DNA from 3 places in the Neopoerus faecalis genome. Region 1 is predicted to be linked to each of the others. Evidence: riboswitches for the same ligand, from Rfam matches in the RefSeq annotation. Region 1 holds a riboswitch; each other region holds the start of a gene.

What was found. Region 1 has a riboswitch for cyclic di-GMP ahead of PY311_RS03935 (GspE/PulE family protein). Riboswitches for the same ligand answer to the same signal wherever they lie in the genome.
Region 2: linked by a shared signal. The riboswitch ahead of PY311_RS02740 (ATP-binding protein) and the one ahead of PY311_RS03935 (GspE/PulE family protein) in region 1 are both predicted to bind cyclic di-GMP.
Region 3: linked by a shared signal. The riboswitch ahead of PY311_RS01725 (autorepressor SdpR family transcription factor) and the one ahead of PY311_RS03935 (GspE/PulE family protein) in region 1 are both predicted to bind cyclic di-GMP.

What each region holds. Positions count from the first base shown of each region.
Region 1 covers NZ_JARFXX010000002.1:295,705-299,613, forward strand. Annotated here, with positions in the region: gene PY311_RS03915 (MGMT family protein) at 66-380, opposite strand; gene PY311_RS03920 (NUDIX hydrolase) at 515-991, shown strand; gene PY311_RS03925 (DUF3783 domain-containing protein) at 988-1,335, shown strand; gene PY311_RS03930 (2-thiouracil desulfurase family protein) at 1,337-1,768, shown strand; cyclic di-GMP riboswitch class I at 1,882-1,973, shown strand; gene PY311_RS03935 (GspE/PulE family protein) at 2,040-3,731, shown strand; gene PY311_RS03940 (type II secretion system F family protein) at 3,769-3,909, shown strand, end outside.
Region 2 covers NZ_JARFXX010000002.1:88,683-92,591, reverse strand. Annotated here, with positions in the region: gene PY311_RS02740 (ATP-binding protein) at 1-1,562, opposite strand, end outside; cyclic di-GMP riboswitch class I at 1,626-1,701, opposite strand; gene PY311_RS02735 (hypothetical protein) at 1,791-1,946, opposite strand; gene PY311_RS02730 (NUDIX hydrolase) at 2,067-2,660, shown strand; gene PY311_RS02725 (response regulator) at 2,673-3,395, shown strand; gene PY311_RS02720 (ATP-binding protein) at 3,477-3,909, shown strand, end outside.
Region 3 covers NZ_JARFXX010000001.1:376,556-380,464, reverse strand. Annotated here, with positions in the region: gene PY311_RS01730 (DUF1846 domain-containing protein) at 1-1,389, opposite strand, end outside; cyclic di-GMP riboswitch class I at 1,549-1,635, shown strand; gene PY311_RS01725 (autorepressor SdpR family transcription factor) at 2,025-2,297, shown strand; gene PY311_RS01720 (SdpI family protein) at 2,294-2,926, shown strand; gene PY311_RS01715 (glutamine synthetase III family protein) at 3,015-3,909, opposite strand, start outside.

The DNA of each region.
Region 1 (3,909 bases):
GTAATATGAAAACACCGACTGACGGAGACGGCGTGCGCCGCACCTGTCAGCCGGTGTTTTTTTGCTTAAAAGAGACCATTCCACTGGCAGCGGGCAAGGTCTACCGTTCCCTCCGGGGTAAAGACAACGCCCTCCGCCTCCAGCAGCGCCCGCTGAGTGCCGGGGCCGTAGAGGTCAAAGCAGGATTTTGTGCCGCCGAAGCGGTCCACCACCCGATGACAGGGAACAGAGGGGTCACGGTTGGCGGCCATGGCGTAGCCTACGGTCCGGGCGCAGCGGGGCATCCCCGCAAGGCGCGCGACCTGTCCGTAGGTGGCCACGGTCCCGGCGGGGATATGGCAAACGATGTCATAAAAGCACTGAAAAATAAAACCGCTCATGGCCAAGCCTCCTGTTTTCAAGGGCAATAATACCACAGCGCTGCCAAAACCGCAAGACGGAGGGCAAAATGGTTGGTTGGGCCTTTTCATTTTCGGTGCTTTCCTATATAATAAGGAAGAAAGGATGTGGGCTCATGCTGCAATCAACGCTGTGCTATCTGGAACGGGGCGGAGCATATCTGATGCTCCACCGCGTAAAAAAGGAGCAGGACGCCAACCGGGATAAGTGGATCGGCGTCGGCGGAAAGTTTGAGGACAAGGAAAGCCCGGAGGACTGCCTTGTGCGGGAATGTTGGGAGGAAACGGGCCTGACGCTGACGGAGTACCGCTACCGGGGCCTTGTGACCTTTGTGAATACGCAGTGGCCCACGGAATATATGCACCTGTTCACGGCAACCGGCTGGATGGGAACGCCCCATCCCTGCGACGAGGGGGAGCTGGAATGGATTCCCAAGGCGGAGCTGAGGAAGCTGCCCATGTGGGCGGGAGACCGCATTTTTCTGCGGCTGCTGGATTCCAACGAGCCGTTTTTCTCGCTGAAGCTGTGCTATGACGGGGAGCGGCTGCTGTCGGCGGTGCTGAACGGAAAGCCCTTGGAGGTTGAGGCATGAAGAAAATTTTGATGTTCGGATTTCGGGATTTAGGCGAGATCATGAAAATTGCGGCGGCGGCAGAGCGCTGCGGCGCGGAGCTTCAGCCGGTGGGCCGGGAGAGCTGCACTCTGACGCTGGAGGCGCTGTCCCAAGGGAAAACCGGTGGGGCATCGAGTGTGCCGATAGGGAAAATGCTGGTATTCTGCGGACTGGACCGGGAACTGGACGCCCTTCTGGTGTCGCTGCGGCAGGCGGGTATCGTTTGTCTGAAGGCGGTGCTGACGCCGAATAACCGCACATGGACGCCGGAACGGCTTTACCGGGAGCTGGAGCGGGAGCGCCGGACCATGGGAGGACGGTAAAATGAAAATCCTGATTTCCGCCTGCCTTTTGGGAATCCCCTGCCGGTATGACGGAAAAGCCAAGCCCCAGCCGTGGGCGGAGGCGCTGGCGGGCAGGCATGACCTTGTACCGGTGTGCCCGGAGCAGTTGGGCGGACTGCCAACGCCCCGGACACCCTCGGAGCGGCGGGGGGACCGTGTGGTGATGAACACCGGCGCGGATGTGACGGAGCAGTACCGCCGGGGCGCGGAGGCCGCGCTGCGGCTGTGCCGCCTGACGGGCTGCGAGGCGGCGATTTTGAAGGAGCGAAGCCCCTCCTGTGGCTGCGGCGAAATCTATGACGGCAGTTTTTCCGGCACCCTGACCGCCGGGGATGGGGTCACGGCGGAGCTGCTGAGGAAAAACGGCATTCCCGTGTACGGGGAGAGCCATGTGGCCGCGCTTTTGGACTGAGAAGCGAAAAAGCGGATTTTTTGGCGCAAATTCACGATTTTTGCTTGACGGAAGGGACAGTTTGTTTTACAATAACTACTATTAAGAAACGGAAACACTTCCGTTTGATATGTGTATATATTCGGCATACCTGCCGAAAGGCAGGGACGCAAAGCTATAGTGTCTAAATGAACGGAGCCGTTCACATGACAGACTGGCCGCAGCTTTTTTCTGAGGCAAAGCGGCAGTCTGTCTTTTTGCGATGTGCCGGTATTTTCTGGGGGGTGTGGATATGGCCTATATGCGTTTGGGAGACTTGCTGATCAGCACCGGCGCCATCTCCCGGGAACAGCTGGAGCAGGCGTTGGAGCTGCAGAAGGGGACAAAGCAGCGTCTGGGCGATGTACTGATTCAAAATGGCTTCATTACGGAGAAAAGGCTGATTGACGCGCTGAAAATTCAGCTCGGCATTGAATTTATTGACCTGACGAAGGTATCTCTTCCGATAGAGCTGGCGAAATTCGTGCCGAAGAACATCGCCCGGCGCTTCTGCGTGGTGCCGGTGCGGGCGGCGGCGGATACGCTGTACCTTGCCATGAGCGACCCGCTGGACTTCATGGCGCAGGAGGAGGTCAAGGCCGCCTCCCGGAAGCGAGTCATTCCCATGATTGCCACCCGCAAGGCAGTGGAGCAGGCCATCGGCCGGCTCTACAGCAATGAGGGCACGGCGAAAATCGTGGAGGAAATGAAGCGCGAGGTAGGTGTGGACATTGATGCCGCGCCCCGGCCCGCCGCGCGGGAGCAGCAGGAGGGCAACTCCGCCCCCACCATCCAGTTTGTCAACGCCCTCATCGAGCGGGCCTTTGACGAGCGGGCCAGCGACATCCATCTGGAGCCGCAGGCAGAGGAAATGGTGGTGCGGATGCGCGTGGACGGTCTGCTGCACCAGATGCTCACCGTTCCCGCCGATTTGAAGAACATGGTGGTTTCCCGCCTGAAGATCATGGGCAGCATGGACATTGCCGAGCGCCGTGTGCCGCAGGACGGACACACCACCGTGCAGGTGCGGGGCCATGTGATAGACCTGCGTATTTCCACAATTCCCACGGTGTACGGCGAAAAGCTGGTGCTGCGCCTTTTGGACAAGTCCTCCCAGAACCTCACCAAAACCGGCCTCGGCTTTGAGGGCCGTGACCTTGAAAAATACGAGGCATTGCTGAAAAACAGCGGCGGTGTTATTCTGCTGGTGGGCCCCACCGGCTCCGGTAAGTCCACCACCATGTGCGTGATGCTGCAGGACCTGGACCGGGAGGAGGTCAACATCGTGACGCTGGAGGATCCGGTGGAGTATTACATCCCCGGCGTGAACCAGTGCCAGATCAACGAAAAGACCGGCATGACCTTTGCCAGCGGCCTGCGCTCCATTTTGCGTCAGGACCCGGACATCATCGCCGTGGGCGAGATTCGCGACAGCGAAACCGCCCATATTGCCATCCGGGCCGCCATCACCGGCCATCTGGTGCTGAGCACTCTGCATACCAATGACGCTATTTCCGCCGTGACCCGTTTGCGGGACATGGGCGTGGAGCCGTGGCTCATTTCCGGCGCGCTGCGGGGCGTCATCTCCCAGCGATTGGTGCGGAAGATCTGTCCCCACTGCAAGCGGGCCTACAAGCCGCCTATTGAGGAGCTGGAGGCCCTCGGTCTGCCGCAGGATGACAGCACCGTCTTCTACCGGGGCGAGGGCTGTCCGGAGTGCCATCACACCGGCTACATCGGCCGCCGGGCGGCGTTGGAAATCCTTGTGGTGAACAGCAAGCTGGGGCATTTGATCGGCCGGGGCGCGGAGACGGAGGAGTTGTCCGCCGCCGCAAGGGAAAACGGCTTTGTCACCATGCGGGAGAGCTGCCAGCATCTGGTGCTGAGCGGCATCACCACAGTGGAGGAGGCCGCCCGCGTTATTACCAGCACGGCGGAGGATTAAAGAAACCAAAGCATAACCGGGAAAGGAGGGAGCGGATATGACCACTTATCGCTACCGGGGCCAGAGCCTTGACGGGGCGAAGGTCACCGGCGTCATTCGGGCTTATGACGAATTTGAGGCGGTGTCCCAACTGCGGGACCGCTGCGCATTCATCACCAAAATCGAGCCGGTAAAGGAA
Region 2 (3,909 bases), 210 kb from region 1:
AATACCAGCAGAATAATGGTGGAGGACACGACCGCAAGATAAATGGGATAGTCAAAGAGATACTCCGCCAGCGTCGGTATGGCGGTTTGTTCCAGATATTTCTGCACGATCTCCGCGCTGATGCCGTCGGCGACACCCGCCAGCGTCTTTTCCCACGAGCCGTAAAAATGAGTGCTGTCATTGGCGTTGACGCCCATGCTCAGCTCCAGCACGGCCCCCGGCACGATATCCACCCGCAGTCGGTTCTGCAGATCATCCCGCGCAAGCCGCTGGGCCGTATAGGTCATAAGCAGCGCGGCGTCCGCCTCGCCGGCGAGGACCTGCTGCGCGCATTTCTCCGCCGTGCCGACCACGGTAAACTCCATGTCAGGCCATACGCTTGAAACGATCTCCCGCACGGAGATATGCTCGTCATCCGCCACGAGTCTTTCGATTTTTTCCGATGCGCCGCGAACGCGCAGGACGGACACGGTTGTTGACAGGTATGGCTCCGTAAGCCTGTAGCGGCAGCCGGTCTCATCCTCGTTGCCGCCGCTCATATCCATCCAGATATCCACATCACCGGCTTCGACAAGGGCCTCATATTCCTCTTTCGATGCCACCGGCACGATCTCATAGGGCAGCTCCAACGCCTCTGCTGTTGCCCGGAAAATATCTGCCGCAATGCCGCAGGCCTCACCGTTTTCATACCATAAATAGGGATTGGCGTCCGGGTTCATGACTGCGCGAATCGGCTCGCCGCCATCCTGCATTTTCTTCAGCAGCGTTTGCTCCGCTTCTGTCAGCTCCCGGTTATTCTCCTCAGAGCCGTAGTATTTATTATAAAACTCCGTCCGCCAGTTGGGCGTCTCCACATTCATGCTGTCGATGGCATCGTCCAGCCGGTCGATCAGCGCCTGATCCTCCTTGCGCGCCATGATGTAATAGGGCATCTCGCCGAAATTTTCAATGGTCTGCTCGTCCTCCGGAATACGGATATAGCTGTTGACAAGGGCGTCCACCTCATCGTTGACCAGCGCGTTGGACAACTCCGTGGGCGTTTCATAATAAATGATGTCGCAGTCAAAGCCCTTTTCCTTCACGAAATCCAAAAACACGCCGTTGTAGGTATGCCGCCGCAGAAAGCCAACCCGAATCCCGTTGTAAGTCCTGTAGTCCCCTGCTACGATTCGCTCATTGCCCACCTTGATGTTCATGCAGGTAGATGAAGTAATGGCCGGATGGGTAGAAAAGGCGAATTTTGCCTCCCGCTTTGCCGTTCGCCGGGCCGCCGTGTAAATATCCAGCTCGCCGTTTCGCAGCATGGCCTCACATTTGGAAGCGGTCTTATCGTAGCCCACATAGGAAAAGGTGCATTGCAGATATTTGGAGATTCCCTGCATCATCTCGTAGCCATAGCCGGAGCGCTTGCCGTTTTTATCTTGAATATGGTAGCAGTCAAAGGCGTAAAATGCCACCTTATAATCCGGCGTGTCCAGCCGCTCCATAGCATCGGCCCGAATGGGACACAGGGATACGAGCATGAGCAGCAGGCTCATGACCGCAATGCACTTTTTTCTCACGGGTCCTACCCTCCTGAATAAGTATAGCACCCTATGGAAATATCCATAAGGTGCCTGTGTGATTCTCATAACTATCTGCCATTTTACAGGCCCTATAGCTTTGCGTCACGGCCTTTTGACCGCTTTGCCCATATTCATTTTCCGTCTCCGCGCAGGGCGAAAAACGGCTGCCCCTGCTCGCTGTCTATCCAGCGGGGGATATGCCTTTCTCGGTACGTCTTGTGATGCTCAGTGTATTATATCGGAAAAAACATACTTTTTCAGCAGATTTTTGATGACAAAGTAATTCCCCGGCGGGCGTGCCTGACCCCGCATTTCTTTTGCCCCTAAAGCGTGCTGCGACACAAATGCACTGCCTTGGAAAATCGCTTTGTCATAGGTCATAGCCGCGCCGCGCTTTTTTGCAAAGAGCTTTCTGTTTTTCGGCACCGATTCCTACCCTCCGTCCGGTAAGTCAGATGTTCCTCTTTGCTTTTGCACGATTTCGTGCTATACTATAAGGTGATGAAATATAGATGGGCGTTTGCCCGGAAAGCAGAGGTCAGCACCGTGAAGATGCCTGAAAATCTGACGGAGGTCAAGCTCCGGCAAACAGATATATACACCGGAAAAATTCTCAAGCTGCATATTGATGATGTCCGACTGCCCAACGGCAGGGAGGCCGTGCGGGAGGTTGTGGACCATGTGGACGGTGCGGCCGTGCTGGCGCTGGACGAGGAAAACCGCGCACTGGTAGTCTGGCAGTACCGCTATGTGTTTGGCAGGGTCATGGCGGAGCTGCCCGCCGGAAAGCTGGATCCCGGCGAAGACCCCGTCACCGGCGCACTGCGGGAGCTGAAGGAGGAAACAGGCGCCGAGCCGGGTACGCTCCTGCCGCTTGGCCGCATGATTCCGGCCCCCGGCTGCTACGGGGAGACATTACACCTGTTTTTAGCCAGGGATTTGACCTTTGGCCCGCAGCATTTGGACACGGACGAATTTCTCAATGTGGAGCGCGTTCCCTTTGACGAGCTGGTGCACCGCTGCGTCAACGGAGAGATCGACGATGGCAAAACCGTGGCCGCCGTGCTGCGGGCCAAGGTGCTGCTGAATCTGTAATGGGAGGACAACATGGAACAGAAGGCTGAACAGCAAAAAACCGTTCTGATCGTGGAGGACGAAAAAAATATTGTGGACATTCTGCGCTTTAATCTCCAGCGGGAGGGCTACCGCACTGTGGAAGCCTATGACGGGGCGGACGGTCTGGAAAAGGCCCGGAGTGAAAATCCGGACATCATCCTGCTGGATGTGATGCTGCCGAAGATGATCGGCTTTGACGTCTGCCGCACCCTGCGGGACGAGGGCAACAATGTGCCGGTCATCATCCTCACCGCCCGGGAGGAGGAGGCCGACAAGGTGCTGGGGCTGGAGATCGGCGCCGACGATTACATCACCAAGCCCTTTTCCATGCGGGAGCTCATCGCCCGGGTGGGAGCCAACATCCGCCGCACGGCCATGAACGCCGCCGCTTCCGCCAGCGCCGCCGAAACGGCCATGCCGGTGACCGGCGGGCTCTCCATCAACACGGACAGCCATCAGGTTTTCCGGGATGGTACACCTCTGGAGCTGACCACCCGGGAATATGAGCTTTTGACTTTCCTTGCCAGCCACCCCAACAAGGTCTACTCCCGCATCGACCTGATGGAGCAGGTCTGGAATTACGGCTACGTGGGCGATGACCAGCGGACGGTGGACGTCACCGTCCGGCGGCTGCGGGAGAAAATCGAAACGAACCCCGCCAATCCCAAGTACATTCTGACCCGCCGGGGCGTGGGCTACTATTTCGCGGTCTGAGTCTGCCGCTTTCAATTTTTCTCCCGGTGAGGACACGCCGCCCCACGGCGGGCAGTCCCCACGGAAAGGGTGGTGAACCGTTTGTTCCGCAGTCTCCATATCAAGCTGACGCTGATTCTCCTGCTGCTCATCACATCGCTGATGGCGGTGGTGGGCGCGTTTTTGACCACCAGTGTCACCAGCTTTTATATCGACAGCTTTTATCAGCAGATGAGCAGCGCTTTCGGCGCAGACCGAAAGGCATTTGTGGCCGACCTCCGCAGCGCCGCCGGACAGCCGGACGGTGCCGACCGCATTCAGGAAATTTTAGAGGTCAATGCCGGTATGCTGGGCATTGACTACCGTACCCGCAATTACTATGTGCTGGACGGGACCTCCGGCACCTATCTTGTGGGCAGCTCCGATGCCGCCGCCCTGCCCCGGGAGCAGTCCGCCAATCTGCTGACTGCCCGGAATGCCGTAGCGCAGGCGGACAGCGCCACCGTCGGTGACGAGAGCAATATTTCCGCAGATT
Region 3 (3,909 bases), on a different contig from region 1:
AACGGAGAAGTGGGCCTCGCTGCCCCGGAGACCCGGAAGCTGCCGCTTGGCAAGGTCTGCCAGCGGGTTGGTCAGGGCGGAGATGGCCAGCGTCAGCAGCACCTCATCGGTGTGGAGCCGGGGGTTGCGGTGGTCAAGGTAGGTGGTTTTCAGGTGGCAGACCGGCTCCAGGACCTGCTTGGAGATCAGCTCAAACTGATCGTCGATATGGCCCAGCGCCTTCAGGGCGTTCAGCAGCAGCGCCGCGGCGGCCCCCAGCGTGCCGGAGGTCTTGCCGGTGACGACCTGACCGTCCGGCAGCACCATGGCGCCGGCGGGAGCGCCGGTGGTCTCCGCTTTTTCCAGGGACGCCGCCACGGCGGGGCAGATGTCCGGCGTGACCCCGCCCTGCTGCATCACCAGCTCCAGCTTGCGGACGGTCTCCTCCGTCCCCTTGCCTTGAACCAGCTCCATTTTCGCGGTGTAGTACCGCCGCAGAATTTCCATTTTGGATGCGGCGCGGCACACCTCATCGTCCACAATGCAGTTGCCCGCCATGTTCACGCCCATGTCCGTGGGAGATTTATAGGGAGACTTGCCCTGAATTTTTTCAAAGATGGCGTTGAGCACAGGGAAAATCTCCACATCCCGGTTATAGTTCACAGTGGTGACGCCGTAGGCCTCCAGATGGAAGGGGTCGATCATGTTCACATCGTCCAGATCGGCGGTGGCGGCCTCGTAGGCCAGATTGACCGGGTGCTTCAGGGGCAGGTTCCAGATGGGGAATGTTTCAAATTTGGCATAGCCGGCGTCGATGCCACGCTTATGGTCATGGTAGAGCTGGCTGAGGCAGGTGGCCATTTTGCCGCTGCCGGGGCCGGGGGCCGTTACCACGATGAGGGAATGGCTGGTCTCAATGTAATCGTTCTTTCCAAGGCCATCATCGCTGACGATGTGGACTACATCCGAGGGGTAGCCGGCAATGGGATAGTGCCGGTAGCAGCGGATGCCCAGCTTTTCCAGCCGGTGCAAAAAGGCGTTTGCCGCCTCCTGTCCGCTGTAGCGGGTCAGCACCACGCTGCCCACATACAGCCCCATGTCCCGGAAAATATCAATAAGGCGGAGCACATCCTCGTCATAGGTGATGCCCAGATCCCCCCGCATTTTATTCTTCTCAATGTCACCGGCGTTGATGGCGATGACGATCTCCACATCGTCCTTCAACTGCTGAAGCATCCGAATCTTGCTGTCCGGCTCAAAGCCCGGCAGTACCCGGGAGGCGTGGTAATCGTCAAACAGCTTGCCGCCGAATTCCAGATACAGCTTACCGCCGAACTGATGAATGCGCTTTTTGATCTGCTCGGACTGTGTGGTGAGATACTTTTGATTATCGAAGCCAATGGCTCCCATGCTGACCGCCCCTTTATCTCTTATTTGAAAACATACGTATACAATATAGCACAAGAGAGCGGACAGGGAAAGAGGAAAAATCCGATTTGGGGAAAATACAAATTTTGCTTGCATTCGGCAGCAGCTTCCCGTATAATAGGTCGTAGGCGAAGTAGGGCGAATTGAATAGGGCAAACCCGCCGAAAGACGGGGACGCAAAGTTAAGTGTCTAACCGGAGCTTTCCGTATGATCGACTGGCCGCAATCTCATTGAAGGATGCGGCCAGTCTTTTTTTATAGACCCCTTCGGCTCTCTCGATGGAACGCCGCCCCGCCGTTTACCGTGCTTCCCCATAGCTCCGGCCCCGCTCGCCGCGGAGCTTCTCATCCCCTGCGCTTTGTGCCCCACACAAGGTGTTCCGCATTTCCCACACACTTCCCAATGTCTGTTCCGCAGGCGGCGTTGCTTCATGCGGCCCCACCGCGCAGACCGGCCGGAGCTGAGCAAATGTCCGCCGGGACCTTTCGGTCCCGGCGGGCGCTTTTTCTATATGGAACAGCTATTTAGATTTTTTTCTAAATAGCTGTTGACATTTAAGCCGCGATATGGTATATACTATTTAGAAATTCTTCTAAATACTTTTGGAGGGAATGCCATGGCCTTTGCCGAGACCTTCAAGGCCCTGTCGGACCCGGTGCGGCGGGAGATATTGAATCTGCTCAAGGGCGGACGCTTAACGGCAGGCGAGATCGCCGGGCGTTTCGATATGACTGCCGCTACGGTGTCCTATCACCTGTCCCAACTGAAAAAGGCGGGACTGATTTTTGAGAGTCGGGAGAAAAACTATATCTACTACAGCCTTAACGCCTCTGTGCTGGAGGAAGTCCTGCTGTGGTTACAGGACTTGAAGGGGGAAGGAAAAAAATGAAGAACAACAAGAGGGAAATGCTGCTGACTTCGCTGGTCTGCCTACTGCCGCTGTTCGCGGGCGCGGCGCTCTACCCGCGTTTGCCGGAGACCATGGCGACACATTGGGACTTTGCCGGCAACGCAAACGGCTGGTCGTCGCGTGCCGCCACTGTGTTCGGCCTGCCGCTGTTTATTTTGGCACTGCATCTCGTCTGCTTTTACGCCGAGAGCCGTGAGACGAAGAAAAATAGGAATCCTGTGCTGCGGACGGTGCTGCTGTGGTCTTGCCCGGCCGGATCGCTGCTCGGCGGAGCGGTCACCCTCGGCACAGGGCTGGGCTATGAGATGCACATCAGCACCGTGGTACCTGTGTTTGTGGGACTACTGTTTCTGATCCTTGGTAACTACCTGCCAAAAATCCGGCAGAACCGCACCGTGGGTATCAAGCTGCCGTGGACGCTGCAAAGCGAGGAAAATTGGACCAGGACCCACCGGTTGAGCGGCTTTCTGTGGGTGCTGTGCGGTCTTGTGATGATCCCCCTCTCCCTGCTGCGGCTGTGGAGCGGCTGGCTGTTTGGGGCGCTGCTGGCGGTGATGGTTCTGATCCCTACCGTCTATTCCTACGCACTTCACAGAAAAGGCATCTGACACAGAATAAAAGCGAGAACCCCCTGCGAAATGGATGCGTCCATTCCGCAGGGGGTCGTTTCTTGCTGTTTTTGCGTCGATCCTGATGTTACACAGAGAACAGCAGGTCACTGTACACCGGGAAGGGCCAACAGTCCTTCGGTGTCAGCGTTTCCAGCTCGTCGGCCAGCGTGCGGGCCTTTTCCATATCCGGCACCAGCGTAGTATGGCTGTAGGTCATGGCCTTTTTGGCATCGGCGGGAATTTTAGCGAGGTCGCGCTCCAGCTTTTCTGTTACGGCAAAGAGCTTGTCGGTAAGCTGGCCCATGTCCCGGGCCACAGTGTCATCCGCCTTGTGGCTGACACCCATCTGCTCCTTCTTCCAGCCCCGCTCGCACAACTCCGCTGTCACGGCGGATACGGCGGGCAGGATCTGCCGCCGCAGCATATCCGCCATGGTGCGGGCCTCAATCGAAATCACAGTGGTGTAGTTTTCAATGTGAATTTCCGACCGGGCGTTGATTTCCTCTTTCGTGTAGATGCCGTGCTTGACAAAGAGGTCCACATTCTTCTTGGCGGTGTAGACCGGCAGGGCGTCCGCCGTAGTAGGCAGATTGCAAAGACCGCGCTTTTCCGCCTCGGCCAGCCATGCGTCATCATAGCCGTTGCCGTTGAAGATGATGCGCTGGTGGTCCGTGAAGACCTTTTTGATGAGCTTATCAAGGTCGGTCTGGAAATCCTTGGACTTTTCCAGATGGTCGGCAAACTGCTGAAGTTCTTCGGCCATGATGGTGTTCAGGGCGATGTTGGGGCCGGAGATGGACTGGCTGGAGCCCAGCATCCGGAACTCGAACTTGTTGCCGGTGAACGCCATGGGCGAGGTACGGTTGCGGTCCGTGTTGTCCTGCGGGATGGGCGGCATGGCGTCCACGCCGATCTGGAGGGTCCGCTTGCCGGAATCCTTGAACTCCGTGCCCCGGATGATGGACTGCACCACGGCGTCC